3 regions of the Vibrio alginolyticus NBRC 15630 genome follow, and region 1 is predicted to be linked to each of the others. Evidence: riboswitches for the same ligand, from Rfam matches in the RefSeq annotation. Region 1 holds a riboswitch; each other region holds the start of a gene.
The links. Region 1 has a riboswitch for thiamine pyrophosphate ahead of thiC (phosphomethylpyrimidine synthase ThiC). Riboswitches for the same ligand answer to the same signal wherever they lie in the genome.
Positions count from the first base shown of each region.

Region 2: linked by a shared signal. The riboswitch ahead of thiD (bifunctional hydroxymethylpyrimidine kinase/phosphomethylpyrimidine kinase) and the one ahead of thiC (phosphomethylpyrimidine synthase ThiC) in region 1 are both predicted to bind thiamine pyrophosphate.
Region 3: linked by a shared signal. The riboswitch ahead of thiB (thiamine ABC transporter substrate binding subunit) and the one ahead of thiC (phosphomethylpyrimidine synthase ThiC) in region 1 are both predicted to bind thiamine pyrophosphate.

Region 1 covers NC_022349.1:2,295,548-2,306,406, reverse strand. The annotation lists rRNA gene N646_RS10590 (23S ribosomal RNA) at 1-779, shown strand, start outside; rRNA gene rrf (5S ribosomal RNA) at 873-989, shown strand; tRNA gene N646_RS10580 (tRNA-Asp) at 1,067-1,143, shown strand; tRNA gene N646_RS10575 (tRNA-Trp) at 1,205-1,281, shown strand; gene N646_RS10570 (multicopper oxidase family protein) at 1,526-2,908, shown strand; gene crcB (fluoride efflux transporter CrcB) at 3,032-3,415, shown strand; TPP riboswitch at 3,476-3,574, shown strand; gene thiC (phosphomethylpyrimidine synthase ThiC) at 3,738-5,678, shown strand; gene N646_RS10555 (thiamine phosphate synthase) at 5,678-7,093, shown strand; gene N646_RS10550 (HesA/MoeB/ThiF family protein) at 7,080-7,853, shown strand; gene thiS (sulfur carrier protein ThiS) at 7,900-8,154, shown strand; gene N646_RS10540 (thiazole synthase) at 8,160-8,927, shown strand; gene thiH (2-iminoacetate synthase ThiH) at 8,962-10,074, shown strand; gene N646_RS10530 (aminopeptidase P family protein) at 10,202-10,859, opposite strand, start outside.
Region 2 covers NC_022359.1:526,484-537,342, forward strand. The annotation lists gene N646_RS17685 (ABC transporter substrate-binding protein) at 1-691, opposite strand, end outside; gene N646_RS17690 (ABC transporter permease) at 739-1,539, opposite strand; gene N646_RS17695 (ABC transporter ATP-binding protein) at 1,532-2,287, opposite strand; gene thiD (bifunctional hydroxymethylpyrimidine kinase/phosphomethylpyrimidine kinase) at 2,277-3,134, opposite strand; TPP riboswitch at 3,232-3,339, opposite strand; gene N646_RS17705 (TldD/PmbA family protein) at 3,651-5,036, shown strand; gene N646_RS17710 (TldD/PmbA family protein) at 5,036-6,379, shown strand; gene trmY (tRNA (pseudouridine(54)-N(1))-methyltransferase TrmY) at 6,457-7,056, opposite strand; gene N646_RS17720 (DUF3087 domain-containing protein) at 7,217-7,741, shown strand; rRNA gene N646_RS17725 (16S ribosomal RNA) at 8,210-9,762, shown strand; tRNA gene N646_RS17730 (tRNA-Glu) at 9,852-9,927, shown strand; tRNA gene N646_RS17735 (tRNA-Lys) at 9,930-10,005, shown strand; tRNA gene N646_RS17740 (tRNA-Val) at 10,034-10,109, shown strand; rRNA gene N646_RS17745 (23S ribosomal RNA) at 10,459-10,859, shown strand, end outside.
Region 3 covers NC_022349.1:2,684,011-2,694,869, forward strand. The annotation lists gene N646_RS12425 (DUF2799 domain-containing protein) at 1-55, shown strand, start outside; gene ppa (inorganic diphosphatase) at 129-659, opposite strand; gene fbp (class 1 fructose-bisphosphatase) at 787-1,803, opposite strand; gene mpl (UDP-N-acetylmuramate:L-alanyl-gamma-D-glutamyl-meso-diaminopimelate ligase) at 2,116-3,474, shown strand; gene N646_RS12445 (flavin prenyltransferase UbiX) at 3,480-4,118, shown strand; TPP riboswitch at 4,156-4,292, shown strand; gene thiB (thiamine ABC transporter substrate binding subunit) at 4,365-5,357, shown strand; gene thiP (thiamine/thiamine pyrophosphate ABC transporter permease ThiP) at 5,399-6,985, shown strand; gene thiQ (thiamine ABC transporter ATP-binding protein) at 6,985-7,689, shown strand; gene N646_RS12465 (LysR family transcriptional regulator) at 7,708-8,655, opposite strand; gene N646_RS12470 (alkene reductase) at 8,748-9,824, shown strand; gene N646_RS12475 (universal stress protein) at 9,888-10,325, opposite strand; gene N646_RS12480 (TRAP transporter permease) at 10,371-10,859, opposite strand, start outside.

The sequences.
Region 1 (10,859 bases):
AGGCTTTGAAGCGCAGTCGCTAGATTGCGTGGAGCCGTCCTTGAAATACCACCCTTGTAGTGTTGATGTTCTAACGTCGACCCCTTATCGGGGTTGCGGACAGTGCCTGGTGGGTAGTTTGACTGGGGCGGTCTCCTCCCAAAGCGTAACGGAGGAGCACGAAGGTGGGCTAATCACGGTTGGACATCGTGAGGTTAGTGCAATGGCATAAGCCCGCTTGACTGCGAGAATGACAATTCGAGCAGGTGCGAAAGCAGGTCATAGTGATCCGGTGGTTCTGAATGGAAGGGCCATCGCTCAACGGATAAAAGGTACTCCGGGGATAACAGGCTGATACCGCCCAAGAGTTCATATCGACGGCGGTGTTTGGCACCTCGATGTCGGCTCATCACATCCTGGGGCTGAAGTCGGTCCCAAGGGTATGGCTGTTCGCCATTTAAAGTGGTACGCGAGCTGGGTTTAGAACGTCGTGAGACAGTTCGGTCCCTATCTGCCGTGGGCGTTGGAGAATTGAAAGGGGCTGCTCCTAGTACGAGAGGACCGGAGTGGACGAACCTCTGGTGTTCGGGTTGTGTCGCCAGACGCATTGCCCGGTAGCTAAGTTCGGGATCGATAACCGCTGAAAGCATCTAAGCGGGAAGCGAGCCTTGAGATGAGTTCTCCCTGATACTTTAAGTATCCTAAAGGGTTGTCGTAGACTACGACGTTGATAGGCAGGGTGTGTAAGCGTTGTGAGGCGTTGAGCTAACCTGTACTAATTGCCCGTGAGGCTTAACCATACAACACCCAAGGGGTTTTGATGGACTCAATGAAAGAACGTTGAATGTGTAGTAACGAGAATTAAGAAACAGCTTTCCAGATTAAAGAATTTGCTTGGCGACCATAGCGTTTTGGACCCACCTGATTTCCATGCCGAACTCAGAAGTGAAACGAAATAGCGCCGATGGTAGTGTGGGGCTTCCCCATGTGAGAGTAGGACATCGCCAGGCTTTAGTTTTATTTTCACTTTTTCGAAAAGTGAAGACAAAAGCGGACGCTTGCTTATTAAAGCGAGTGATACCACTGCGGAGTGGTAGTTCAGTTGGTTAGAATACCGGCCTGTCACGCCGGGGGTCGCGGGTTCGAGTCCCGTCCACTCCGCCACTTAATATCGACAACCTCGCTTATGCGAGGTTTTGTCAAATCTAGAATATGAAAATTCTATAGGGGTGTAGCTCCAATTGGCAGAGCAGCGGATTCCAAATCCGCGTGTTGGGAGTTCGAATCTCTCCACCCCTGCCATATATCAGGCTCTGACTTAGGTCAGAGCCTTTTTTGTATCTGGTTTCTTCTCATTATTATAGCTTATTTCTACTCTTATCCCGTAAGTATGGCTTTCTGCTGTACTTTGGCTGCATTTAATCTACTGAACGAACGAAACTACAGTTAGCTGTAATGATCAGTGGCCCGAAATTTTAATAATAAAGGGGAATCACTATTTATATTTAGTTACACTCAACCGATCTGGATTAATGAGTAACTATGTATGGATATATCTCGTCGACGCTTTCTTCAATCATCCTTAGCAATCTCCGCGCTTACCGTTCTACCTGCATGTTCTCTATCTAGGAGCACTAATAAGCAGGGGCAATATATATACGATATCACTGCAGAGCCTTCTACTGCAGAATTGGTCCCAGGGTTTAACACAGACGTACTCGCATTTAATGGTTCGATTCCAGCGCCTACGATTCGCTGTCGCCAAGGTGAGAAAGTTATTATCCGATTCACCAACAAGCTTTCAGAGCCAACTACAATTCACTGGCATGGCTTGCGAATCCCTATTGAAATGGATGGTGTACCTTTCTTAAGCCAGCCGCCTATCATGCCGGGTGAAACATTCGTTTATGAATTTACACCGCCAGATGCAGGCACGTTTTGGTATCACCCCCATATGAATAGCGTTAAGCAACTTGGTATGGGCTTAGTTGGGTTAATTATCGTTGAAGAGGCTGAGCCTGTTCTATTTGATGAAGAACAGGAAATAGTTCTAAAGCATTGGCATTTAGACAAACAAGGTCAGTGGAAGAACCTTATGGTACCGCGCTTGAGCGCTCGTATGGGGACTCCCGGAGAGTGGAGTAGCGTCAATGGTGTGCATGAACCTGTTTATGCGCTGAAGCAGAATGCTACCACGCGATTAAGAATTGCTAATGTCGATAATACCATTACTTACCCGATCGCTATTGAAGGTGCAGAGGCTTGGGTTATTGCTATTGATGGTAATCCTGTTAAAGCGCCTTATAAGCTCACTCAGCACAAAATTGGTCCAGGAATGAGGTTGGATGTCGGATTGATTGCTCCGAAGGCTGGAACACGTGTTTATGTGCGTCGAATGAAAGGACGCTTCCCATTCCCTTTGTGCGAGTTTGACGTTGTTGAGTCTGACTTGCCGAGCAACCAGAAACTGCCTTTGTTACCTCTCAACCCTGTGCCAGCTCTCGATTTGAAAAATGCAGAGCAAATCGATTATGTGTTTGAGTGGGAGGGGGCGATCACTCCTGCTGATAAATCGGGCAAAGCGATCCCCCAATTCTGGCTGATGAACAAACGGGCTTGGGAAGGAATGAGCAAAGATAATATTCCAGCGCCGCTTTCAACATTGGAGATGGGAAAAACCTATATCTTCAACCTAAAGAACGTCACCCAATATCATCATCCTATTCATCTTCATGGACACACATTTACGGTTCTTGAGTTAGATGGCAAAAAACTCGACGAACCGTTTCATACCGATACGGTCTTACTTGGAAAAAGCGGCAGTGCGAAAGCGGCATTTGTTGCAGATAACCCAGGGCGTTGGATGTACCATTGTCATGTAATTGAACACATGAAGACGGGGTTGATGGGTTACATCGAAGTAAAGTGACTCCTGTAACTTTTAAAATCTTGATAAGTTTTAAGCGCTATACTTTGCTGAATTCTAAGATTGTATAATCACTATTGCCGTAAATTTGATTACAATGTCGCCATTAACTTTTCTGGGGGAATTATGGGACAACTATCCGTTTTGGGTTTTATTGCATTGGGTGGTGCATTTGGTGCATGTTCTCGTTACTTAATTTCTGAACTTTGTGTCATTTTATTGGGGCGTGGTTTTCCATATGGTACGTTAACCGTTAACGTTGTTGGCTCATTTATGATGGGCTTATTGATAGCAGCTTTCGATAATGAACTTTTGGCAACGGAACCTTGGCGACAAGTGATTGGCTTGGGTTTTTTAGGGGCACTAACGACGTTTTCCACCTTCTCGATGGATAATGTGTTGCTTATGCAGCAGGGCGCTTTCTTTAAGATGGGGTTGAACGTATTGTTGAATGTAGTGTTAAGTATTTCAGCGGCGTGGATAGGCTTTCAATTATTGATGCGCAGCTAGCAAAGTAGTTAAAAATTGAACAGGTCGGCTTGGTTTCACCAAGCCGTTTTTATATACTGACATCACTTGTCGGAGTGCCATAAGGCTGAGACCGTTAATTCGGGATCCGTTGAACCTGATCAGATTAGAATCTGCGAAGGGAACAAGAGAAGATATTCACACCGGAGTTCTTTCTGGTTGATCTATCAAAAGTCGAATGTTGTTACAGGCAAATATCGTAAGCTTTAACTAGCCTTAATTTGACTCCTCTTGTCGCATCTATCCGCCAAGCATTTTTATCCAATTACTTTTTATCTAGTATAACAAAGCAAGGAAAAATGCTATGTCGAGTCGCAAACAAGCGAGACTGGAAGCAAAACAGTTCATTGATACACTCTCGGTACAACCGTACCCCAATTCAAGCAAAGTCTACGTAGAAGGCTCACGTCCAGATATTCGTGTACCCATGCGTGAAATATCACTCGCTGATAGCCTTATTGGAGGCACAAAAGAAGCGCCTATTTTCGAACCTAATGAGCCAGTACGCGTTTACGATACCTCGGGTGTATACACAGATCCAGAGCACACCATAGACCTCTATAGCGGCTTACCTAAGCTGAGAGAAGGGTGGATTGAAGAGCGTGCCGATACTGAGCTACTTGATGAAGTAAGCTCGGTGTACACCAAAGAACGCTTAGAAGACGAAACACTAGACGATCTTCGTTACGGTAATCTACCACGTATTCGACGTGCCAAAGATGGCCATTGTGTGACCCAATTGCACTATGCTCGCAAAGGTATTATTACCCCAGAAATGGAATACATCGCGCTGCGTGAAAACATGGGGCGTGCCAAGTATCGCGATGAAGTGCTGAATCAACAGCATCCGGGTCAAAGCTTCGGAGCGAACCTACCAAAAGATATTACCGCCGAATTCGTGCGTAAAGAAGTCGCCGAAGGTCGCGCTATTATCCCTTCCAATATTAACCACCCAGAATCCGAACCAATGATCATTGGACGTAACTTTTTGGTCAAAGTGAACGCCAACATCGGTAACTCATCGGTCACTTCTTCGATTGAGGAAGAAGTAGAGAAGTTAGTATGGGCAACGCGCTGGGGTGGCGATACCGTTATGGATCTCTCTACTGGACGTAACATCCACGAAACTCGCGAGTGGATTCTACGTAACAGTCCGGTTCCGATCGGTACCGTACCAATGTATCAAGCGCTTGAGAAAGTGAATGGTGTTGCGGAAAACCTTAACTGGGAAGTGATGCGCGATACCCTGATTGAGCAAGCAGAGCAGGGCGTTGACTACTTTACTATCCATGCCGGTTTACTACTTCGTTATGTGCCAATGACTGCAAAACGCGTTACTGGCATCGTCTCTCGTGGTGGTTCTATCATCGCGAAATGGTGTTTAGCGCATCACCAAGAAAGCTTCTTATATACCCACTTCCTAGAGATCTGTGAAATCTGTGCTAAGTATGATGTGGCACTTTCTCTCGGTGATGGTCTGCGTCCTGGCTCGGTGGCCGATGCTAACGACGAAGCGCAATTTGCAGAGCTTCGTACCCTTGGTGAGTTAACCAAGATAGCGTGGGAATACGACGTACAGGTGATTATCGAAGGTCCTGGTCATGTTCCAATGCACATGATCAAAGAGAACATGGAAGAACAGTTAGAGCACTGCCATGAAGCTCCTTTCTATACCCTTGGCCCATTGACGACAGACGTTGCTCCTGGTTACGACCATATTACTTCAGGTATTGGCGCTGCCATGATTGGTTGGTATGGCTGTGCGATGCTTTGTTATGTAACGCCTAAAGAACACCTTGGCTTACCGAACAAAGAAGACGTTAAGGTAGGCATGATCACTTACAAGCTTGCTGCGCACGCCGCGGATTTGGCGAAGGGACACCCTGGTGCACAAGTTCGTGATAACGCGCTTTCTAAAGCTCGCTTCGAGTTCCGCTGGGAAGACCAATTTAACTTGTCGCTCGACCCTGATACCGCGCGCGCTTTTCATGACGAAACCTTGCCTCAAGAGTCCGGCAAAGTTGCTCACTTCTGTTCCATGTGTGGACCAAAGTTCTGCTCGATGAAGATTTCGCAAGAGGTACGAGAGTACGCGAAAGACACTGAGCAAGTTGCTGCGGACCAAGCTATCTCGATTAAAATGCTAGATGATCCTCTTGAAGGGATGCGTCAGAAATCGCAAGAATTTAGAGAGTCAGGTTCCGAGCTATACCACCCAGCAGCACATGCTGAGGTAAGTGACTAATGAGCAAAATCCTTATTCCGTCATCGTTGATTGAACTGACAGGTTTCGTTCAGCAATGTTTGTTGTTGGCGAAAGAACAGGGTTTTAGCATTGAAGACATTGAGTTGGGTGTGAGCCCAACTCAATCTATTCAGCTTGTTCGCGGCCAACAGACCACACACATAACGACTGATCTCATTGATGATTATGACTCTGAGCATGAGAGTTCACTTGTGCTCTATTACCGTTCTGCTTTGTCGGTAGAAGCGTGTGCTAAGCAACCGTCGAAAGCGATTTATATTGGTATTGCTGATACTCAGGTTTTCGGTGAAAAGGAGAAAGTGCTTCAGCTTGATATCTGGCGTCACCCAATTAACGACGAAGTGAGAGCGCTTTCCGTTAAGTCCAAACCCAACGCAATGTTCGATCCCGAACATCACCTTGCTTGGATAGTAACGCTGACAGTACTCGATTTTCCTATCGAAGATGCGTTAACACTTGCTCAAGGAATGCTAACTCAACAAGCGAATGTTTCACGTGAAACACTGTTGAACGACAACCTTGACGAGGGACGCTCTACTCAGTGGGCTGACCAATTTGATGATTTCCCCACACCTGTACTGGAGGATAACCGACTAGGTATTCAAGTTGGTTGGTCTGCACAAGGTGAGAGTGTTAGCTTTCCAACTCTAACCAAGCAAAGTCTAGGGCTCTACCCAGTCGTTGATGACGTTGCTTGGATTGAGCGTTTACTGCCACTAGGCATCAACACTATTCAACTGCGAATCAAGGACCCACAACAAGCCGATTTAGAACAACAGATCATTCGAGCAATTGAGCTAGGTCGTCAGTATCAAGCACAAGTGTTCATCAATGACTATTGGCAGTTGGCAATCAAGCATGGCGCTTATGGTGTTCACCTAGGACAAGAAGACATAGAAGAATCGAATTTGGCTCAGCTAACTAAAGCCGGCATTCGTCTTGGTCTTTCTACTCATGGTTATTATGAGCTACTGCGCATCGTACAAATTCATCCTAGTTACATCGCGCTAGGGCATATTTTCCCAACCACCACAAAACAGATGCCATCGAAACCACAAGGTTTGGTGCGCTTGGCTCTGTATCAAAAGCTGATTGATAGCATTCCTTATGGAAACGCGGAGTCGGTTTTCCATCCTTCAAAAGACAAAGCAGATAGTGACTATGTGCTTGGCTTTCCGACGGTCGCGATTGGTGGCATTGACCAATCTAATGCAGACCAAGTTTGGCGCACAGGCGTCTCTAGTTTGGCAGTTGTGCGTGCTATTACGTTGGCAGAATCACCTCAGTTCGTTATCGAGTTTTTTGCACAACTGATGAAGGAAAGACAGCTAACGTTTACTGATCAGAATAGTGAGTTGGCGCTTAGTAAGAGAGGCGAGCATGCTCACGGATAAGCAGTTCCTTCGCTATCAACGTCAAGTCGCTCTGCCAGAAATTGCCGAAGTTGGGCAAGAGCGTTTGAGCAAATCGCATGTGCTGATCATCGGTTGTGGTGGATTGGGGAGCGCAGCGAGTTTGTACTTGGCGTCAGCGGGCGTTGGTAAATTGGTTGTAGTCGATGACGATGAAGTTGATAGCAGTAACCTACAACGTCAGATCATTTATCGTGAACAAGACCTCCAAGTTGCGAAAACAAAAGCGACTGTAAAGCAACTTACTGAACTTAATACTATGGTTCAAATTCGTGCTATCAATAAGCGATTAGACAAAGCACAGCTTCAGCTTGAGGTGATGCTAGCGGATGTGGTGCTCGACTGCACCGATAACATGCCAACGCGTCAGCTAATTAACCAAGTTTGTTTCGAGCAAAATACGCCACTCATCTCAGCGGCGGCAATTGGTTGGCAAGGGCAATTTGCTGTCTTTGATTACCAAACACCAAGTGAACAAGAAGTGCAGAGTAAAGCCTGTTACCGCTGTTTGTATCCGTTTGACGAATTACCACAAAGTCAAAAATGCAGTGAGAGCGGTGTTGTCGGCCCGGTAGTGGGCACACTTGGTAACTACCAAGCGATAGCGGCAATTCAAAAACTGGCGACGGGAAAGTTTCATGTCGAGACTGCCAAGTTGCATCTGTTTGATGGGTTGAAACTGCAATGGCAAACCATGGCGATAAGCAAAGACAAACAGTGCCAAGTATGTGCTCAGATTTAGCTTACGAGTATACGAGTAATAGGCAGAATTAAGAGAGTTGGAAGCAATGACGTTATCAGAACAACAAACAACACAAATGACCGCTGCTGACTTAGATGTGATCACTATTGTCATCAATGACCAGTCACATCGAGTTGCCAGTGAGTCGAATCTACAGCAAATCATTAGTCAATTTGCGCTACCAGAAAAGGGCTGCGTTTTTGCAATTAATAACAATGTTGTGCCACGCAGTGAGTGGGCTAGCACAGTTCTTTCACAGGGAGATAGCATCTCTTTGTTTCAAGCGATCGCGGGGGGTTAAAGTCGATGCTTAAAATTGGTGATAAACAATTCGAATCAAGACTGTTCACGGGAACAGGGAAATTTGCCAGCAGCCGATTAATGGCAGAAGCGATTCAAGTATCGGGCTCTCAACTTGCGACCATGGCGTTGAAGCGTGTGGATGTGAATGACCAACAAGACGATATTTTGCTGCCGCTAGTAAAAGCGGGGGTGAACTTATTGCCAAACACATCAGGAGCAAAGAATGCTAAAGATGCTGTGTTTGCTGCACAACTGGCGCGAGAAGCGTTGGGTACTAACTGGCTAAAACTGGAAATTCATCCAGACCCGAAGTACTTGATGCCCGATCCAATTGAGACACTTGCAGCCGCTGAACAGCTGGTTCGTGAAGGCTTCATTGTCCTTCCTTACTGTCATGCTGACCCGGTTCTGTGTAAACGATTGGAAGAGGTTGGCTGCGCTGCTGTCATGCCATTAGGTGCTCCGATTGGTTCCAACAAAGGGATAGTTTCTCACGATTTCCTAGAGATCATCATCGACCAAGCTAATGTTCCTGTCATTGTTGATGCGGGTATTGGTGCTCCTTCACATGCCGCGCGTGCGATGGAAATGGGCGCGGATGCCGTGCTCGTTAATACTGCGATTGCAGCTTCGAGCGATCCCGTTGCGATGGCGAAGGCATTTAAGTTGGCGGTAGAGTCGGGGCGTATGGCTTATGAAGCCGGACTTGCCGGTAAGGTTTCTCATGCGGTTGCGTCGAGTCCACTGACGTCATTCCTAGATGAGCTTTAGTACTAGATTGGTTTAGCTATTAAGCGAGGAAAACATGAGCTTCGTTGAACAATTTAAGCAGCTTAATTGGGATGACATTTCGATGTCGATCTACGCGAAAACGGCACAAGATGTTGAGCGAGCATTGAATAAACCCAAGCGTGATTTGGAAGACTTTAAAGCGCTAATTTCACCAGCGGCTGAAGCGTACTTAGAGCAGATGGCACAACTGTCATACTCGGCCACTCGCAAGCGTTTTGGTAATACCATGTCGCTTTATATTCCACTGTACCTTTCTAACTTGTGCGCCAATGCTTGTACTTATTGTGGCTTCTCTATGGACAACAGAATCAAGCGTCGTACTTTGAATAGGGACGAAGTGGCTGCAGAAGTTGAGGCCATTAAACGCATGAAGTTTGATAGCGTATTGCTGGTGACTGGCGAACACGAAACCAAAGTGGGCATGAAATACTTCCGCGAAATGGTGCCGATGATTAAGAAGCGCTTTAACTATTTGGCGATGGAAGTGCAGCCGCTAGATCAAGACGAATACGCAGAGCTCAAGACATTGGGTTTGGATGCGGTGATGGTCTATCAAGAAACGTATCATCCTTCGACTTACGCCGAGCACCATTTGCGAGGTAATAAAATGGATTTCGAATACCGATTGGATACACCCGATCGTCTTGCAAAAGCAGGCATCGATAAGATCGGTATTGGTGCTTTGATAGGATTGGAAGAGTGGCGTACCGACTGTTTTTATGTGGCAGCGCACTTGGACTATCTTGAGCGCACGTATTGGCAGACTCGTTACTCAATTTCTTTCCCACGTTTACGTCCTTGTGAGGGTGCGCTCCAACCAAAATCAGTCATGACGGATAAACAGCTTGTGCAGTTGATTTGCGCTTATCGCTTGTTGAATCCAGAAGTGGAGTTGTCATTATCGACTCGTGAATCACCGAAGTTCAGAGACAATGCATTACCGTTAGGCATCACTAGTATGTCTGCTGCATCGAAAACTCAGCCGGGTGGTTATGCGATGGATGATGCTGAACTCGAGCAGTTTGAGATCAGTGACGAACGAAGCGCGGGTTCTGTGGAAAATATGATTCGAGCCAAAGGTTTTGACCCTGTATGGCGAGATTGGCACTCAGCGTATTCCGGTTAAGCAATAAATAAAGCCACTGGTCATCGTTATGTTTCACGTGAAACATAGGCAAAAAAAGAGGGTTGATGCAAAACATCAACCCTCTACTTTTTCTAGCTTCTAGCTTCTAGCTTCTAGCTTCTAGCTTCTAGCTGTGTGCTACTGGTAGTGTTGCTTGACGAAGCCACTCTTTCACATTGCCTTCAACTAGCGGGCTGATCTCATCCCATACTTTCTGATGGTAATCATTCAGCCAAGCAAGTTCTGGACGAGTTAGCATATCAACGTTGATATTGCGCTTGTCGATTGGGCAGCGTGTTAGTGACTCAAATGACAGAACAGGGAAGTCACCGTTAGTTGGTGTTTCAACAACAAGCTCTAGGTTCTCGATACGGATACCAAACGCATCCGCACGGTAGTAACCTGGCTCGTTGGATAGCACCATGCCTTCTGTTAGAGGCACGTCGATTTGCTTCTTCGAAATGCTCGCTGGACCTTCATGAACACTTAGGAAGTGACCAACACCGTGGCCAGTACCGTGGTCGTAATCGTAGCCTTCCGCCCATAGGTGCTGACGAGCTAGTGTATCGATTTGGTAACCACGTGTGCCTTTCGGGAAACGTGCACGAGCAACACCGATGTGACCTTTTAGTGCGAGAGTGAATTGTTTAATCATCTCTTGTGAAGGCTGACCGATCGCAATGGTACGCGTGATGTCTGTTGTGCCATCTAGGTACTGACCACCTGAATCCACTAGGTAAAGTGTGTTCAGCTCTAGCTTGCCAGGTTCAGGTTGGTTCTCGTGG
Region 2 (10,859 bases), on a different replicon from region 1:
ATGCCTTGATGGCTTCTTTGTCGTAGGTTTTTGCATTGGCTACGAAGACTAACTCGTCATACGCTGGCACGCCGTGTTCTTCAGGGAAGAAGGCCTTAGCTTTATAACCTTCTAGTGCCAGTTGGTTGGTTTCGAAGTTACGTAGACCGCCCCAAATCGCATCCACCTTTCCAGACGCAAGAGACGAAGACAGCGCCCAACCTACGTTGATGATTTGTACGTCAGAAAACTTCACGTTCTCTTGAGTTAGCATGGTGCCGATTGTCGCTTCTTCGTTGCCTGCGATCGCAATACCGATCTTCTTGCCTTTCAAGTCGCCAAGGTTTTCATTCTTACCGTTATCCAACACCATCAGAGTGTTGAGTGGCGTAGCAATCAAAGTCGCAGAGCGGATTAGTGGCAAACCAGCTGCGACATCGATAGTTAGGCTCGGTTGGTATGAAATCGCCATGTCGACTTTACCCGCCGCGACCAACTTAGGTGGCGTGCTTGGATCTGCCGGCTCTTGAATGTTGACCTTCAAACCTTGTTCTTTGAAGTAACCACGCTCTTTGGCAATCACGATAGGACCATGATTTGGGTTGACGAACCAATCCAACATCAGTGTCATCTCTTTTTCTGCTGCAAGCACATTGGTTGATACCACTGAAGCGAGTAGAGCAGCAGCGCTCATAAGTTTGTTTTTATTCACGGGGTTCTTCCTTTTCTTTCCCAATTTCCTTTGGTTATTTTCGGCAATTACTTGCTTTCCCAAGGGATGGCTTTTTTCAATAATTTATCGGTGATGAAGTAGAGTGCGATAGACAGCACGGCGAGGATAAACAGCGCCGCAAACATCTCATCAATGATCATGCGAGCGTTAGCTTGGAGCATCAGATAACCCAAGCCTTCACTTGAACCTACCCACTCACCGACCACTGCTCCAATTGGCGCAATAACGACGGCAACACGAATACCTGAGGCTAAAGTTGGTAGGGCGGCTGGCAATTGAATATGACGAAGTAGCTGCCATTTAGACGCGCCCATGGTCTTGGCAAGGTCGAGGTAACCTGTTGGCGTATTGCGCAAGCCGTCATAGCAACATGTCGTGACGGGGAAAAAGATGATGATCGCCGCCATGACTACTTTCGATGCAATGCCGTAACCCAGCCAAAGCATGAGCACTGGCGCGATAGCGAATACAGGGATCGCTTGGCTAGCAATCAGAATTGGCAGTAACCAACGCTTCAGCGGCTCGAACATCAGCATTTGCAATGCGAACAGCAAACCCATTGATAATCCAAGCGCCAAGCCAAGTAAAATCTCTTGCGCGGTAACCCAAGTATGTTTGAGCAGAACATCGTAACGAGTGACTAATCTATCCAGCACTTCAATTGGTGAAGGTAAGATGAAGCTTGGCATGTCGAATACCACAACAACCATCTGCCACAATCCCAAGATCACCGCTGTGCTGATAACTAAGCGTAGAGCCGGATGGGTCACGCGTTCTTTTTTACTAACGCGTGCCGAAACGGAGTTGTACTGAGTCATATCACTCATAGCCTTTCTCCAATTGATCCAAAATCGCTTGTTGAAGCGCGGCGCACTCTCCATCGAGAACTCGTGGTGGCTTGGAATCCGGAACAACCAAGTGCTGAGCTTGCGCAGGCGTACCTTGCAGTACATAGAGTTGGTGAGCTAATCGCACCGCTTCTTGTGGGTCGTGGGTAATAAGAACAACGGTCTTATCTTTCAGTAATTCGGCAGACAAGGTCTGCAACTTATGGCGAGTAACCGCGTCCAACGCAGAGAAAGGCTCATCCATCAGAACCAGAGGCTTGTCTTGCATCAGAGTGCGAGCAAGGGCAACACGTTGTCTCATGCCGCCAGAGAGCTGAGTTGGTTTAGCATCCGCGTAATCGGCGAGTTTTACTTGGTTTAGTAAAGCCAGTGCACGTTGTCTATTTTGCTCTGGTGCTTGCTCTTGAGAAAATCGAGAACTGAGGCAGACGTTGTCTAACACATTCAACCACGGTAGCAATAAATCCTGCTGAGCCATGTAAGCGATACGGTCATGCAGTGCAGCGCCATCCGTTGTGATGAGTTCGCCATGCCAGTCAACTTGGTCATCCAGTAGGCCAGCTAAGTAACGCAATATCGTCGTTTTTCCGCAGCCACTGCGACCAAGTAACACTGTCCATTGATTAGCAGGAATAGTCATACTCAACCCTGCTAGCGTTGGTGTTTGGCTGTCTTTGTATCGCAGACTAGCATCGGAAAGCTGAATGCCAATCGCGTTAGCGAACATAAGTATGACCCGCAAAAAAGTGGTTCACAGGGCCATGGCCTTTACCTACATCCAATTCATCAGCGTGTGCGATAGCTTGGCTGATGTACTGCTTACCCAGGTGCACCGCTTTGTGTAGGTTGTTGCCTTGGCCAAGATAAGACGCAATGGCGGAAGAAAGTGTACAGCCTGTGCCATGAGTGTTTTTGGTTGGAAATCGCTTGGCGCTAATTAACTCGGCACTGTCTTGCATGATAAGCAGATCGTTGCTGTTTTCATTTTCTTCAAGGTGACCGCCTTTGAGCAGAATAGCTTTGGCGCCAAGCGCACGAAGGTCGGTAATCATATCGTTCATTTCAGATTCTGATTGAGGCATTGGCTTACCCGTCAATGCTGCGCCTTCGGGTAGGTTAGGGGTAATGATGTCTGCGAGCGGAATCAATTCTTCTTTTAAAGTGCTGATTGCCGACTGTTCCAGTAATAGATCGCCGCTGGTGGCCACCATCACAGGGTCAATCACGAGGTGTTTTGGCTGGTATTGTTTAATTTTGTCTGCAACGACTTTGATGATGTTGGAATCTGCCAGCATGCCCACTTTGACTGCAACGATGTTGAGGTCGGTAAATACTGCATCAAGTTGGCTCTCTACATGGTCGAGAGGAATGGGGAAAATCGCAGAAACGCCTTGGGTATTTTGCGAAGTAATCGCCGTGATTACCGAGCAAGCAAAACTGCCGGTTGCGGACATCGCTTTGATGTCGGCTTGAATACCTGCACCGCCACCACTGTCTGAGCCCGCGATGGTCAATACGATAGGGGTAGGCAAGGCTGGCGTGTGATGTGAATGAGGTTGTGATTGCTGCGTCATGGTCGCTCCTACTACAAGACGTATAGGAACTGACTTTGACCGTTGCAGATAGATCGATTTTTCGATCGCTATCGCTTACCTAAGAGGGGCGACGAAAGGCAAAGTGTGCATAGTTCCCTACGTCAGTGCTAACTGAATCAGGTTCAACGGGTCTCGAATTTCGATCTCAGCCAACACTTGTCGTGTGGCCCCCCGACTATTTCGTTCGGATGATAGCAGGACCATTGCGGAAGGGATACGTTTTTTGAGCGTAATTATAATGAGTATTCAATTATGCGAGGTGAGTGATAAAGTAAGCACCTAAATGGTTTGCTGGGTGGAATTTACTAGTGCAACGCTCTGGTGAATGAGCAGAACCTGGAATATTTAATAAATAATCGTGGTCTCGTTAAGCAAGGATTAGCACAAAACAAGGTTAAAAAACTGTTAAAATTTAACGTGTTGCCAATTTAACTTTGTTGAACTTTTTCACAGTTAATTAGGAAGGCTAAGACGATCATCGAGCAAGGAGACTTCATGCTTAATTCTGTAACAGCGAAGTCAGTGATCGATCATGCGCTCTTTTTGGGGGCTGATTTCGCTGAACTATTCGTTGAACATCACCAAACCAACACTGTCCAGATCGCATCTGGTGAAGTGGATAAGGTTAACTCGGGTATCGATTTTGGTATCGGTATTCGTCTTTTTTTCGGTCATAAGGTGCTTTACGGTTACACCAACAGCACAGATGAAGCCGAACTAAAGCGCGTAACCTCGCTGCTTGCTGCAAAAGACAAGCGTGAGCAAATCGCGTCAGCGGGTTCTTTGAATTTGAACCGCTACCCAATCCAACATGGTTGCCGCATGCCGCTAGGTAAGGATGCTAACCTAGATTCAAAAATCGCGTTTCTATTGAAAGTTGACCAAGCCGCACGTGCTGAGAGTGAACATATCAGCCAGTTTATTGGCAGCGTTCTTCAGCGCGAGCAACAAGTGTCTATCTTCAACTCAGAAGGTCTACACGTTGACGATACTCGCCACTACATTCGTGTTGCTGGTAACACTGTCGCGCAAAAAGGTAATGAGCAGTCTTCTGGTATGGAAGGTCCTGGCGCTCTTGCTGGTTGGGAATTCAGTGAACAGCTTGATGCCAAAGAGCTAGGTCAAACTATCGCGCAGCAAGCGTTAGTAAAACTTGGCGCGGATGCTTGTCCATCGGGTGAAATGCCGGTGGTGATTGGTAACGGCTTTGGCGGCGTTATCTTCCATGAAGCATGTGGTCACTTGCTAGAAACCACTTCAGTTGCGAAGAAAGCATCAGTCTTCCACGACAAGATGGGCGAAATGGTTGCTCACACCGCAGTGAATGCAGTCGATGATGGCACCATGACCAACGAATGGGGCTCGATTCACATTGATGATGAAGGTATGAAGACTCAGCGCACTCAACTGATCAAAGACGGTAAGCTAACCAGCTTCATGGTCGATAAAATGGGTGGCATGAAGACAGGTTATGAGCCTACGGGTTCTGGTCGTCGTCAAAACTACAAGTTCGCACCAACCTCGCGCATGCGTAACACCTTTATCGAAGAGGGCGAGCATTCACTTAATGACATGCTGGCAGGCATCGAACGTGGTATCTATGCGAAGAAGATGGGCGGTGGCTCTGTTCAACCGGGTACGGGGGAGTTTAACTTTGCTGTTCGTGAAGCCTACCTCATTGAAAATGGCAAAATCACCAAGCCTCTGAAAACAGCAACGCTGATCAGCACGGGTCCAAAAGTGTTGAAAGAAATCAGCATGGTCGGCAAAGACATGGCGCTTGCGCCGGGCATGTGTGGTTCCGTGAGTGGTTCAGTACCAACAACTGTCGGTCAGCCAACGCTGAAAGTAGATAACATTCTGGTAGGAGGCGGTAACTAATGAGCCAAGAACAACAACTTCTTAATGCGGTTGATTACGTCCTATCAGAAGCAAAACGCCAAGGTGCAGAAGCGGACGTCATTGTAAACCGTAACAGTAGCTTTTCTTTGAAAGCGAACCAAGGAAAGCTGGATGAGTACAAAGTAAGCTCAAGCCAAGTTCTGGGTGTTCGTGTTGTGAAAGATGCGCGTGTTGCAACAAGCTATTCTGAGTCGTTAGAGCAACCAAGCTTGGATTTGATGCTGACCAACGCACTGCAAAGCGCTCGCTTTTCCAAGCAAGATGAACATCAGACGATTAGTTGCGTGAACAGTCAAATCGCGACTGATGTTGCTGAGATTGCGCAAGAAGATACAACTTCTGTTGACGAAAAAATCGAACTGTCTCTCGCTCTTGAGCAAGGCGTAGTGGCTCTGCCTCACGCCTCTAGCGCACCTTACAATGGTTACAGCGATGGCGAAACACAACTGATCATTGCCAATACTCAAGGCACATTGTGTCAACACTTCGAGCGCTCGTTCACTTGTTACGCGTATACCTTGTTTGAAAAAGACGGCAAACAGTCAATGGCGGGTAGAATGTCACTGGGTCGCCGTTTTGATGAGTTGAATCCAGCTTACTGTATCGAGGGTGGCTACAACCTTGCTCGCGATCTTCTTGAAGGCGCACCGGTTGCGACGGGTAACTACCCTGCTATCTTCCACATCAATGCGCTAGCAAGTTTATTCGGTGCTTTCGGCAGTGCTTTCTCTGGCGTAAGCGCGATGAAAGGCATTACGCCACTGGGTGACAAGCTTGGTCAACGTGTTGCGAGTGATTTAATTACCTTTACTGATACGGCTTACATGCCAAATGGTATGGCAATCGCGAGTTTTGATAGTGAAGGCTTCGCTACTCAAGATAATGTCATGATTGCTAATGGTGAGTTGAAAACCTTGCTACACAACAGCCAGACCGCAAGTTACTTGGGCGCAGTCTCGACAGCAAGTGCCGCTCGCGGTGCAAAATCGAGCCTAGACGTATCAGCGAATCACAAAGTGATTGCGACGGGTAACAGCAGTGCGTCAGAAGTAAAAGCGGGTGAGTACCTAGAGTTAGTCGAACTTCAAGGTGTCCATTCTGGTGCGGATGCAGTGAGTGGTGATTTCTCATTTGGCGCGAGTGGTTTCTTGTGCCGTGATGGTAAGCGCATTCAACCAGTTCGTGGGATCACGGTAGCGGGTAACTTCTACAATATGCTGCAAGAAGTTGAGGCAGTAGGTGATACTCAGCTAATTAACGATAGCCGAACTTTCTTCTCGCCAGACGTTCGTTTTGCTCGTTTGAGCATTGGTGGTAAGTAAACTTAGCATTACTATAGAAACAAAAAGAGGACTCAATAGAGTCCTCTTTCATTATCTAGCAACGTGTGCGCGAATAACTAGAATTCGCGTATGTCCAACTCATTGTGGATCAATACTACACACTGAGAAGCGAAAAGCATCTTAGGACCTAAGCTGATCTTCTCTGTGCCAAGGCGCTTTAAGCTGTTAAAAGACTTTTTCGGCATCGGTATATGGTCAGTTAGCAAGAAACATGGATTTTCACCAATTTCTGCATCACGAACAAATTCGCCTTTCTTATCCAGCATATATAGTTGGTGATCTTCTGCCAGTTCTTGTACTAGGCGTTCAAAGCTCACTGTACGAACGGTAATACCAGGTTCGACTTCACGAAGTTGCTCTTTACCCATACCAACCGAAGCATCCAAAGCGCGAGCCACTGCTGCAATCAAGGTTGACTCATGGAAGCCGCCAATGTTGGTGATGTCGTTGGAGCGAATAGTAATGGTGCGTGAGAAATCTTTTGTGCTTTCTAAAACCAAGTGAACAACCACATCTTCACGGTGTGATTGAGCAACGAACATCGTGTTCATCATGGTATGAGCAAGAATCTCTGTATGCGCTTCATTACCAACACCTTCTAACAGTGCTTTGCTGGTGGTTGGCGCCGCGCGAGCTCGTAAAACAAAAGAGCGCATGAATTTAGCCTCTATATAGGAAGAGTGAATGCGCGGAAGTATATACCCAAGCAGGGAAGGGATGCGAGTTTAATAGCAAATGTGAACTTACTTACAAAGCTTCGATTGTGGAGCTGGGTGTGCTGGTTAGAATAGGAGGCAACCCTGTTAGGAGTGATATATGGAAATCAAACAGATAAATAAAGACATTTATAAAAAGAAAGTAAACCTTGTGATTGGCGGTTTTGTTGCGTTGCTCGCCATCTCCTCTCTTGCCTTTAGTACCTTGTTGATTGTTTTGTTTGGCAACACTGAAGTCGTACCAGAACAATCAACGGGCAATTTCCATTGGAATTTGATTGGTGTCGTTCTCGCAGTTGCAACTTCCCTCTCTTTATTGAATCAAATTAAAACTCGACCATACATGGAAGAAGTGCTGTACGTTTGGAAACTCAAGCAGCTGCACAACAAGATCTTTCGTAAACTAAAAAGCATTAAAGCAGCCGCGAACAATGGCGATGTAAAAGCGCTGACGATCCTTAAGTTCTACTATACGACTCAAAGTCAGGTGTTTGAGCTAGACAACAACACACTGACGATGAGCAGTGTAAATAAAGAATTGGAGGCTCTCGAGCAAATCGAAGCGGCGCAATCAATGAGTCTCGATATCACAGGCTTTGAAGAGTCTTGGCTAGACACATATTGATTGCCTATTTGCTACTTGAAGTTAACAACTGAGTGCTAAAAATAAGCGTTTGAGTGAGATTTCATCATTCGACGCTTTTTTTTGATTTTTTTTCTGAAAAGGGGTTGCCAAGAAAAATCATCTCCCTATAATGCGCCTCCGTTGTCAGGGCAAAGCGGAAACGCAAAAGCGGTTGGCAAGAAGGCGAAAGAAAACTTCTAAAAATTAATTTAAAAAAGTGTTTGACACTGAAAATTAATTCCTTAGAATACGCCTCCGCTTCGATAGCAAAGCTTACGAAGCAAGCTCTTTAACAATATAGACCTATCAATCTGTGTGGGCACTCGTTGATGATAATCCAATTAGATACCTCGGTATCAAATTAGGTTTCAATGAAACGAAGTGACCATTGAATCTTCGGATTCAGCACAGTCAATTCAAACATTACGTTATGTAATGTTCAGTATTCATTGAGCCGAACAAAATCTTAAATTGAAGAGTTTGATCATGGCTCAGATTGAACGCTGGCGGCAGGCCTAACACATGCAAGTCGAGCGGAAACGAGTTATCTGAACCTTCGGGGAACGATAACGGCGTCGAGCGGCGGACGGGTGAGTAATGCCTAGGAAATTGCCCTGATGTGGGGGATAACCATTGGAAACGATGGCTAATACCGCATGATGCCTACGGGCCAAAGAGGGGGACCTTCGGGCCTCTCGCGTCAGGATATGCCTAGGTGGGATTAGCTAGTTGGTGAGGTAAGGGCTCACCAAGGCGACGATCCCTAGCTGGTCTGAGAGGATGATCAGCCACACTGGAACTGAGACACGGTCCAGACTCCTACGGGAGGCAGCAGTGGGGAATATTGCACAATGGGCGCAAGCCTGATGCAGCCATGCCGCGTGTGTGAAGAAGGCCTTCGGGTTGTAAAGCACTTTCAGTCGTGAGGAAGGTGGTAGTGTTAATAGCACTATCATTTGACGTTAGCGACAGAAGAAGCACCGGCTAACTCCGTGCCAGCAGCCGCGGTAATACGGAGGGTGCGAGCGTTAATCGGAATTACTGGGCGTAAAGCGCATGCAGGTGGTTTGTTAAGTCAGATGTGAAAGCCCGGGGCTCAACCTCGGAATAGCATTTGAAACTGGCAGACTAGAGTACTGTAGAGGGGGGTAGAATTTCAGGTGTAGCGGTGAAATGCGTAGAGATCTGAAGGAATACCGGTGGCGAAGGCGGCCCCCTGGACAGATACTGACACTCAGATGCGAAAGCGTGGGGAGCAAACAGGATTAGATACCCTGGTAGTCCACGCCGTAAACGATGTCTACTTGGAGGTTGTGGCCTTGAGCCGTGGCTTTCGGAGCTAACGCGTTAAGTAGACCGCCTGGGGAGTACGGTCGCAAGATTAAAACTCAAATGAATTGACGGGGGCCCGCACAAGCGGTGGAGCATGTGGTTTAATTCGATGCAACGCGAAGAACCTTACCTACTCTTGACATCCAGAGAACTTTCCAGAGATGGATTGGTGCCTTCGGGAACTCTGAGACAGGTGCTGCATGGCTGTCGTCAGCTCGTGTTGTGAAATGTTGGGTTAAGTCCCGCAACGAGCGCAACCCTTATCCTTGTTTGCCAGCGAGTAATGTCGGGAACTCCAGGGAGACTGCCGGTGATAAACCGGAGGAAGGTGGGGACGACGTCAAGTCATCATGGCCCTTACGAGTAGGGCTACACACGTGCTACAATGGCGCATACAGAGGGCGGCCAACTTGCGAAAGTGAGCGAATCCCAAAAAGTGCGTCGTAGTCCGGATTGGAGTCTGCAACTCGACTCCATGAAGTCGGAATCGCTAGTAATCGTGGATCAGAATGCCACGGTGAATACGTTCCCGGGCCTTGTACACACCGCCCGTCACACCATGGGAGTGGGCTGCAAAAGAAGTAGGTAGTTTAACCTTCGGGGGGACGCTTACCACTTTGTGGTTCATGACTGGGGTGAAGTCGTAACAAGGTAGCGCTAGGGGAACCTGGCGCTGGATCACCTCCTTAAACGATGATTATTGCGATGAGTGTTCACACAGATTGATACGGTTTATGAAGTTTAAGAGATAGAACATCCCCCAAGATGTTCACTTAGTGTCCCGTTCGTCTAGAGGCCTAGGACACCGCCCTTTCACGGCGGTAACAGGGGTTCGACTCCCCTACGGGATACCATTGGGTCGTTAGCTCAGTTGGTAGAGCAGTTGACTTTTAATCAATTGGTCGCAGGTTCGAATCCTGCACGACCCACCATTTCCTTCCACGGAAATCAAAACAATGTGGGCGATTAGCTCAGTTGGGAGAGCACCTGCCTTACAAGCAGGGGGTCACTGGTTCGAGCCCGGTATCGCCCACCATTCTCTAAGTATTTTTGGAATAAAACGTCCAAACCAGAACAAGCAATTGATACTGGTTGGTATTTTTGACTCTGAAAGTCTTTAGAAAATGTAACTTCCTTGTGAAGCAACATAGCTCTTTAACAATTTGGAAAGCTGACAAAACAATCTTTAAGATTGTTTGTAAAGTTCTCAATGTTTGTCTTTATGACAAACACCAAAAAACACATTCAAGTGTTCTTGGGAATATCACTTTTACAGTGATTATTCGAAATTGAGTCCGGCAAAATCGAATGTCTCTCGCTCATTCAAATAATGAGAGACAACTTTGGTGATTTGAACATCAACTCGAAACTCCTTCGGGTTGTATGGTTAAGTGACTAAGCGTACACGGTGGATGCCTTGGCAGTCAGAGGCGATGAAGGACGTATTAACTTGCGATAAGCCCAGATTAGGTAGTAAAAACCATTTGAGTCTGGGATTTCCGAATGGGGAAACCCAATACCATAAGGTATTACTGTTGAGTGAATACATAGCTCAACAGGGCGAACCGGGGGAACTGAAACATCTAAGTACCCCGAGGAAAAGAAATCAACCGAGATTCCGAAAGTAGCGGCGAGCGAAATTGGACTAGCCCTTAAGCTTTACACGCGTTAGACGAACAGTCTGGAAAGGCTGACGATACAGGGTGATAGTCCCGTAGTTGACGACGTGTGTTCAGTGAAATCGAGTAGGGCGGGACACGTGATATCCTGTCTGAATATGGGGGGA
Region 3 (10,859 bases), 390 kb from region 1:
CTTTCAACATGACTACGACGCTGGACGAATGTCTTCAGCAGGCGCACCTATCTAGTTGACACAGGTAAGATGAAAGCAAAAGAGCTGCCCTAGAGCAGCTCTTGTTAATTTTGTATCAGCAGTGATGCTTATTTTTTCTGAGCTCGCTCGTAAGATTCTAGGATTTCAGCTTTGGCGGCAGCAACATCTGCCCAACCATCCACTTTCACCCATTTGCCTGCTTCAAGCTCTTTGTAACGCTCAAAGAATTGCGTGATCTGCGCTTTCAGTAGTTCTGGGATATCGTCCACATCTTGGATGTGCTCGTACTCTTTCGAGATTTTTGAGTGGGGAACCGCAAACACTTTTGCATCTTCACCCGATTCATCTGTCATCTTCAAAACGCCAACAGGACGGCAGCGAATGACTGAACCTGGCATGAGTGGGTATGGTGTTGGTACCAATACGTCGACTGGGTCGCCATCAAGAGACAGGGTATTGTTCACGTAGCCATAGTTGCATGGGTAGAACATTGGTGCAGACATGAAACGGTCGACAAATACAGCACCAGAGTCTTTATCTACTTCGTACTTGATTGGATCTGCATTTGCAGGAATTTCGATCACGACATAGATATCTTCAGGCAGCGACTTGCCTGCTGGTACATGGTTTAAGCTCATTAGAATATTCCTTTTCATTAACGATGAGTCACACAAAAGCGGCTTCATCTGATGATAAATTCGCGTTTCACTTTAGCGACAAAAACGCGGCAGGTAAACACCTGCCGCGTTGGACAAAGGTCTGAAATTATTCTTCGTCGCGGTGCAGTTCAAGGAACTCTTCAACTTTGCGAACCATGTTCTTCGAACCCACAAAGAAAGGTACACGCTGGTGCAACTCAGTAGGCTTGATGTCCATAATGCGATTCACGCCGTCCGATGCAATGCCGCCAGCTTGCTCAATGAGGAATGCCATAGGGTTACATTCGTAAAGCAGGCGTAGCTTGCCTTGTGGGTGGCTTTGTGTGCTTGGGTAAAGGTAGATACCACCTTTCAGTAGGTTGCGGTGGAAATCAGCAACCAGCGAGCCAATGTAGCGAGAAGTGTATGGGCGACCGTCTTCTGGCACGTTTTCTTGGCAGTACTTGATGTACTTCTTCACCCCTTGAGGGAAACGAATGTAATTACCTTCGTTGATGGAGTAGATCTTACCATCATCAGGAATCATCATGTTTTCATGAGAAAGACAGAAGCTGCCGATAGATGGGTCGTAAGTAAAGCCGTTTACGCCGTTACCAGTTGTGTATACCAACATGGTGGAGGAGCCGTAAATTACGTAGCCCGCAGCCACTTGTTTGTGACCAGGTTGTAGGAAGTCTTCTTCAGTTGGTGGAGTACCGATTGGAGAAACACGACGGTAAATCGAGAAGATAGTACCAACAGAGACGTTCACATCGATGTTAGAAGAACCATCAAGTGGGTCCATCAGTACTACATATTTGGCGTTTTGGTTGAGTTCTTTATTGAACGCAACTGCTTCGTCTTCTTCTTCACTGGCAACGCCACACACTTGATCACGAGCTTCAAGCGCGGCTTTGAACTTATCGTTCGCGTAAACATCGAGCTTTTGCTGATCTTCACCTTGGACATTTTCCGTGCCTACAGCACCAGTGATATCACCGAGACCCGCTGCGTTGATTTCGCGGTTAACGATTTTTGCAGCTAAACGAATGGAGGCTAAAAGGGATGATAGATCACCGCTAGCGTGGGGGAAATCCGCTTGTTTTTCGACAATGAACTCGCCTAGGGTGCGCAGTCCTGACATGGTTAATCCTTACATTTTCATTTCATTGGGGGTAGTGCGCAAGTGAGCATCTCTTTATGGATGTTAAACGATTGCGCTGGATGTAAGTTTAAGTCGCAGATCTTTTTAATGGTAATGAAGTAACTGTTTGAGATCTCAATTTATTTGTAGACTTGTTTGAGGGATTCATCAGTAAGCAAGAGGTTGTACAGTCTGTGTTCAACCTTGTCATATTTGTGAAAGGGACTGCAAGAAGAAGGCTAAAGTCACTCGCTTTTCAGGCGGTAATCGCGATAATGAAAGCATTAACAAACGCATTACAAGGTTTAGTTTATGCACATTCATATCTTGGGTATCTGTGGCACATTTATGGGCGGCGCAGCGATTCTAGCGCGCCAATTAGGACATAAAGTCACTGGTTCTGATGCCAACGTTTATCCGCCAATGAGCACACTGCTTGAGTCTCAAGGTATTGAAATTATTGAAGGCTTTGACCCGTCTCAACTCGACCCTCAACCAGATCTTGTGGTGATTGGTAATGCGATGAGCCGTGGCAACCCTTGTGTCGAGCATGTGCTCAACACTAACATGCGTTACACCTCTGGCCCGCAGTGGCTCAACGAGTTTTTGCTGCATGATCGTTGGGTATTGGCGGTATCGGGTACACATGGGAAAACGACCACGTCGAGCATGCTTGCCTGGATACTTGAAGATTGTGGTTATCAACCGGGTTTCTTAGTCGGTGGGGTACTCGGTAACTTCGGAGTGTCTGCTCGTTTGGGTGAAAGCATGTTTTTTGTCGTTGAAGCCGACGAATATGACAGTGCTTTTTTCGATAAGCGTTCTAAGTTTGTGCATTACCATCCTCGCACTTTAATCATGAATAACCTTGAGTTCGATCATGCTGATATCTTCGATGATCTAGAAGCGATCAAGCGCCAATTCCATCATTTAGTGCGAACTGTACCGGGCAATGGATTGATCTTAGCGCCGAGGAAAGATCAAGCGTTAGCGGATGTATTAGAGCGTGGCTGCTGGACTGAAAAACAGTTCTCTGGTGAGAATGGTGACTGGCAAGCGCACAAATTAGTGCTTGATGGCTCAAAATTTGACGTTGCGTTGCAAGGCGAGAAGGTTGGTACCGTCGAATGGAATTTGGTGGGTGACCACAATGTGGATAATGCGCTGATGGCAATCGCTGCTGCACGACATGTTGGAGTCACTCCGGATCTTGCTTGCCAGGCATTAGGGCGTTTCATCAATACCAAGCGCCGTTTAGAGCTGAAAGGTGAAGAACAAGGTGTGACGGTTTACGATGATTTTGCGCATCACCCAACGGCAATTGAACTTACTGTCGGTGGTTTGCGTAACAAGGTAGGTGAAAAACGCATCCTTGCTGTGTTAGAGCCGCGGTCTGCCACCATGAAGCGTGGTGTACACAAAAACACACTTGCAGAGTCACTACACAGTGCAGATGAAGTCTTCTTGTTCCAGCCAGATAATATCGAGTGGTCTGTGCAAGACATTGCCGACCAATGCAAACAGCCAGCGTTTGTCGATGCGGATATAGATAACTTTGTAGCCAAGATCGTCGAACGTGCGCGACCAGGTGACCAAATTCTAGTCATGAGCAACGGTGGCTTTGGTGGTATTCACGGAAAACTTCTTGAGCAGTTAAAACAAAAAGCCTGATTGATATGCAAAACAAAACACAACCCTCTCACAAAAAAGCCATCACGTTGGCATTAACGGGGGCTTCTGGTGCTCCCTACGGCCTTCGTCTTTTAGAATGCTTGGTTGCGGCGGATTATCATGTCTACGTTCTGATTTCTTCGGCGGCTCGTGTCGTGATGGCAACCGAACACAACCTTAAGCTGCCAAGTGGGCCAGAAGCCGCAAAGCAAGCGTTGGTAGAGCACCTGAACTGCAATCCAAATAACATCACCGTTTGCGGTAAAGACGATTGGTTCTCGCCGGTTGCGTCTGGTTCTGCTGCACCTAAGCAAATGGTGGTTTGCCCATGCTCAGCAGGAAGCGTTGCGGCCATAGCACACGGTATGTCGGACAACTTGATCGAACGGGCCGCTGATGTAGTAATGAAAGAGCGCGGGCAGCTGTTGCTCGTGGTTCGCGAAACACCATTTTCAACGCTACATCTGGAGAACATGCACAAACTGTCGCAAATGGGCGTCACCATCATGCCAGCAGCTCCGGGCTTCTACCATCAGCCAAAGAGCATTGAAGACTTAGTGGATTTTATGGTGGCAAGAATTCTTGACCACTTAGGTATTGAGCAAGGTTTGGTGCCTCGTTGGGGTTATGACCAGCGCTCGTGAGCTGATTGTGTAACCACTCAAATACCTTTACAATCCATCCAACTCATCGGGGAGCAAACCCATTTAGCATTGAGTCAATCAATGCATTGGGGCGCTGAGACCTAAGTGTTTAACTAGGGACCCGTATTACCTGAACCAGATAATGCTGGCGTAGGAATTGAGTCTGGATATTGGAAATCCTTAATAGCCGCCTCAAACCCTGTGCCGCTCAACTTATTTCTCTGAAATACTCATGGAGAGCGAGCAGTGAAACCCACTCTAAATCTGATTGCCTTAGCTGCAATCGCCTCTACTTCAGCGTTTGCCGCTGAAAACACATTAACCATCTATACCTACGACTCTTTTGCCGCAGATTGGGGGCCGGGTCCTAAAATCGAGCAAGCTTTTGAAGCAAAATGTGGCTGTGACGTTAACTTCGTGGCATTAGACGATGGTGTGTCGATCCTGAATCGTCTTCGTCTTGAAGGCGGTAATAGCAAAGCCGACATCGTGTTAGGTTTGGATAACAATCTGATGGCAGAAGCGAAGAAAACCGGTCTGCTTGCCGAGCACAATGTGGATACGGCTAACACAGTGTTACCAAACGGTTGGAGTGACACGACGTTTGTACCGTACGATTACGGCTACTTCGCGTTTGTGTACAACAAAGAGAAACTGGCTAATCCGCCGAAAAGCATGAAAGAGCTGGTGGAAACGCGCGACGATCTGAAAGTGATTTACCAAGATCCGCGGACTTCAACGCCGGGCCAAGGCTTAATGCTATGGATGAAATCTATTTATGGCGACGATGTGACGCAAGCGTGGCAGAAGCTAGCGAGCAAAACCGTAACGGTCACGAAAGGTTGGTCTGAGGCGTATTCTATGTTCCTCAATGGTGAGTCCGATTTAGTGCTTTCTTACACCACTTCACCTGCGTACCACTTAATTGCGGAAAACGATTCGAAGTTTGCTACGGCGAATTTTGCTGAAGGCCACTACATGCAAGTTGAAGTAGCCGCCAAAGTGAAAGGGGCAAAAAATTCAGAACTTGCTGATCAATTTATGAGTTTCATTTTAAGTGATGAGTTCCAATCGGCGATGCCAACGGGTAACTGGATGTACCCAGTCACTGACGTTGAGTTACCTAAAGGTTTTGAAACTTTGAGTGTTCCAAGCAAGTCGTTGAGCTTTAGTGCTGATGAAGTGGCAAAAATGCGTAAGTCTTGGATTCGCGAATGGCAAAGCGCATTGACGTTTTAGCTGACGTTTCCATCCTCATCTGAATGAGATAGGTTTTACCTTTGAATTCTGTTCCAAAAATAGGTTTAGGGGTCGCGATGATCATCGCGACCTTTGTTATTTCTGCCCTAGGTGCTTTGATTGTTCAAGCCCCTTCACTTGATGTGTCTGTGGTATGGGGCGACCCGTACTATCAACATGTCACCAAGTTCAGTTTCTACCAAGCGTTTCTTTCCACATTGCTCAGTGTTGGCTTTGCCATTCCAGTAGCGCACGCACTTTCGCGTCGCCAATTTATTGGTAAATCATTACTGCTTAAGCTGTTTGCATCGACACTGGTTTTGCCGGTTTTGGTTGGTGTTTTTGGGCTGTTAGCGATTTATGGCAACAGTGGTTTGTTGGCGCAGTGGTTGCAAAGTTTCGACACTAAACTGCCATTCTCTATTTACGGTTTGAACGGCATTTTACTCGCCCATGTGTTCTTTAATTTACCTTACGCGGCACGATTGCTTCTGCAAGCCTTGGAGTCTATTCCTGCCGAGCAGCATAAGCTTTGCGCGCATCTTGGGATGAGCCATTGGGATAAGTTTCGTTGGGTAGAATGGCCGCGTTTAAGGCAGCAGCTTCCCCACGTTTGTGGGTTGGTGTTTATGTTGTGCTTTACCAGTTTTGCCACTGTAATGGCGTTGGGGGGCGGGCCAAAATCCACCACCATTGAATTGGCCATTTACCAAGCGATTAAGTTTGATTTTGATTTACAAGCTGGGGCGTTATTGGCGCTGTGGCAGATGCTGTTATGTGGACTGCTTGCTATTGGAGTGCAGAAGTTAACAAGGCCTGTTTCTATCAGTGCTGGAAGCACATCGGTACAGCAATATTTAACGAAGGATCATGGGTGGTCAAAAGCTTGGGATAGCTTTTGGATCATAGGTGCCTTTTTACTGGTAATACCGCCGTTATTGATGGTGTTACTGAGTGGCATCAACCAACAAGTTTGGACAGTATTAACCGATGAGCGTTTTTGGTCTGCGCTATTGAACTCCCTCAAAGTCGCCTGTGTCGCTAGCGCGCTTGCGGTCGCTGCAGGGGTGTCCATACTATTGACCAGTCGCCGTTGGCGGTTGCAGTACAAAAACACGCGAGCCGATCAGATTGAGTTAATCGGCACCGTTATTTTGGTGACTCCAGGTCTGGTGATTAGCACCGGTTTATTCTTACTACTGCGCGCATTTACCGATGTTTTTAGCTTGGCATTTTTTGTCGTGATTTTGGTGAACGGTTTGATGGCTTTGCCTTACGTGATCAAAACGCTAGCGCAGCCAATGCTGCACATTGAACAACAGTATCAGTATGTATGTGCCAGCTTAGGCATGCGTGGCTGGCAACGGTTTAAAGTGGTGGAGTGGCAGGCGCTACGCAAGCCGTTTGCACATGCGTTTGCGATCAGCTTTATGTTTGCAATAGGGGATTTAAGTGCCATAGCACTGTTTGGTGGACAAGAGTTTCGTACCTTACCTCTGTATTTGTTCCAGTTGCTTGGCAGTTATCAGATGGACGCAGCTGCGGTGGTATCGGTGACCCTATTGTTGTTGAGTGTGGGCTGTTTTGCCTTGATTGAGAAAGTATTGAAAACGAAGGAGAGAGCGTAATGTTAGTGTTGGATGATGTGCAGTACACCTACCAACGTGAACTGTTTCGTTTTGACTTAACGATTGAGCAAGGACAGATTGTGTCGCTGATGGGACCAAGTGGGGCAGGGAAGTCAACCTTGCTGGCGTTGGTGGCAGGATTCATCCATCCTGACCGTGGTGATATTTGTGTTGATGGTGAGTCCATTGTGCGTAAAGAGCCTTATCTGCGTCCGTTCTCTATGTTGTTCCAAGAGCACAATTTGTTTGCTCACTTATCGGTGCGTGACAACATCGGTTTGGGCTTACACCCAGGGCTAAAGCTTACGGTGGACCAAAATCGTCAGATTGAACAAGCCGCGCAGCAAGTTGGTGTTGCAGAGTACCTCGACCGTTTGCCAGAGCATCTTTCTGGTGGCCAGCGTCAACGTGTTGCCTTAGCGCGTTGTTTTGTTCAGCCTCATCCCATGTGGCTATTGGATGAGCCGTTCTCGGCGCTTGATCCGGTGTTGCGTGAAGAGATGCTGAGCTTGGTAAAAAAACTCGCAGCAGAGCGGGGAATAACTGTATTGATGGTCACGCACCATTTAAGCGATGCCAAAGCGATTGCCAGCCACTTTGTGTTTGTGGCAGATGGTAAAGTGGAAGCCGCGGGTGATATGTCTGCATTGAGTGAACAGCATGCTAGTGAGAAGCTTGCGGCATTTATCCGAGCAGCATGCTAGTGCCTGATAGTTGCTAGGTTATGCTTCTCCGCAACACAAACCATGCCGAGGGCCAAATTCAAATTGAGATCTTAAGCTCATGATATGGTCAATCATTGCTTGTACACGCCGTGGGCGGTTTGCTCCAGGACGATACACTAAATAAATAGGCATTGGTACCGTGTGCCATTGCGGTAACACTCTGACTAAGGTGCCACTTTCTAGCTCTTGCGTCATGTTCTGCACAGGTAAGTTAGCGATGCCTAGTCCTTTAAGTGCGCCTTTCAATATTGCTTCTACAGTTGTACTTGAGAAGTTACTGGTTATTGAAACATTGACGGTATTATCGTGTGAGATCAGCGTCCAAGGTCCTATTTCTGAAACATATTGATACCTCAAACAGTTATGTTTTGTCAGGTCTTCTGGCGTTTCAGGTACGCCGAACTCAGCTAAATACTCAGGGCTAGCAGCCAGGACTCGAGTGGTATAGCCTAATTTTTTCGCGATTAATCGATCATCAACTATCTGACCGACTCTAATTGCCATATCAAAGCCGTGTGAAAACAGATCAACAAAATCGTTCGATGCTTCTAACGCAATTTGTACTTTTGGCCATTGTTTTAAAAATGGCAAAAAGATGTGCTCCGCCATATACGCATCCAACGCTGGTGGCGCGGAAATACGCAGCCGGCCTTGGATCTGTTGTTCCATCTCCTGAACGTCATGGCCAATTGAGTGGAATTCCTCAACTAAGCTTGCAGCACGCTCTAAAACCATTTGGCCAGCTTCGGTGATCACTAACTTTCGGGTTGTGCGCTCTAGCAGTTTGGCTTCAAAGTGTTGTTCGAGTTTGGTTATGGCTTTGCTAACAGTAGATTTTGGTAGGTTTAACTCCAGTGCGCACTTGGTTAAGCTCAGTAGTCGACAGCTTGTGACAAAGATAGAAAGCGTTCTAAAGTCAATTGTTTCTAAATTGCGAACAATCACTTTCAATTATCCATATTGTTTCAATATTAATCTGATTATAGTCTGGCACCTCATCCTTAGCCATCAAGTTATTGTCATTTGAGGTAAACAACATGTCCAACTCTGTAGACTTATTTTCTCCTATCGAACTCGGTCAATTAGCATTAGATAACCGTGCCATTATGGCGCCTTTAACGCGAGCTCGTGCTGGTGCGGACCATATTCCTAATGACCTTATGGTTGAATACTACGCTCAACGTGCGAGTGCCGGACTTATCATTGCTGAATGCACCATGGTGATGGAAGGTACGTCTGCTTTCATGGCAGAGCCGGGCATTTACAGCGAAGAGCAAATCGCAGCTTGGAAAAAGGTAACGGATGCGGTTCATGAGAGAGGCGGTAAGATTGTACTGCAAATTTGGCATGCGGGACGAGCTTGTCATCCTGATCTGAATGAAGGAAAAACACCTGTAGCGGCGAGCGCATTGGCCATTCGTGATGAATTAGTCCATACCCCTTCGGGTAAGCAAGCATATACGGTACCACGAGCACTCGAAGTGGATGAGATAGCTTCCATTGTTGCGGCGTTTAAACAAGGTGCAGAAAACGCCAAGAAAGCCGGCTTTGATGGGGTCGAGATACATGGCGCCAATGGTTATCTTATTGATAACTTCCTTCGTGACGGTTCAAATTTACGTACCGATGAATACGGTGGCTCGGTTGAAAATCGTGCTCGATTTTTACTTGAGATAGTGAAAGAAGTCGTTGAGGTGTGGGGACCTGGAAGAGTCGGTCTGCGTACATCTCCGCTAAATGGATTTAATGACATGAAAGACAGTGATCCAGTTGGCTTGGTGAGTTACTTAGCAGAGCAACTTAATTCTTTCGATCTTGCTTATTGGCACGTGATGCGTGCGGATCTGAAAGGCGTACAAAAAGCAGATGTTCTCAAGCCAGCACGCGAAAACTATCAAGGTCACTTAATGGCGAACGTGGGCTACAGTGCACAAGAAGCGGCAACAGCAATTGCAGAAAACAAAGTTGATGTGGTCGCATTTGGCGTTCCCTTTATCGCAAACCCAGATTTAGTTGAGCGATTTAAGAAAAATGCACCTCTTAATGAGGCGAAACCAGAACATTTTTATTTGGGTGGAGCAGAAGGTTATACCGATTACCCAGTGATGGCATAACCCTTACTTGTTTAATATAAAAAGGACGCTAATGTTAGCGTCCTTTTTCGTTTCTGTATTTACTTAGCCTTGCGGTTTTACGACCATCACATTGATTGGAGAATATTCCACAACCTTACTCGCGACAGAGCCAAGCATTACTTTATTGATTTTAGAGCGCTTGTGGCTTGGCATAATGATGAGATCTGCGCCTAAACGTTCTGCATAATCAAGAATGGTCGCGTAGGCCTTGCCTTCAGCAACATGCACTTGGTAAACCACATCTTCAGCAATATGCTCATTAGCGAAAGCTTTTAGTTGCTGCTTCACGTCTTGCTTCATTTTGGCCGCAGCATCTTTCGGAAAGTATGTGGCAACCATCGACATGTGAATACCAGGTAGTACCGTCAGAAGATGGATTTGAGCATTTGCTTGCTTTGCCTGCCAAACCGCTAGTTCAACCGCTCGGTCTGAAAAGCCTTGGTCATTTAGATCAACCGGAACAAGAATTTGTTTGTACATTCAATGTCTCTCATTAAGGCCCCTTTATCCTCGGGGCCAAATCGGTTATGCGCTCAATTGTTCCTTACGAGCACGACGTTTTTGGTTCATGGCAAGCACCAGCAAAATCATTAAGCATGGTACAAACACCCACTCTTTCATCGGACGGTCTGCATCCTGGATAACCCACTTGATTTCCCAATCAAAGTCGATACCTGCGGACTCTGCTGGACTACCAAATTCAACCATATCGACAATCATTTTGTTGTCACTTTCGGTCAGCATCAGACCCATAGATGAAATACGTGCGTCTGCTGTTGTCGCACTGTCTTCGAATGGAAGACGAACCGTTTTCTCAATGTAGTCGCCCTCAAGGTTTTCACCGGCAACACGTAACTCCAATGATTCTCCTACATTTAGTGTTTCCGTGATTTGAGCTACCTCAACGCCAGGAGAAAGAACTTTCGCTGGGTACAGCATGTCCCACCAAAAACCTGGACGGAAAAACGAAAACGTCAGTACTAATAATAGGACTGTTTCCCACCACTTGTTACG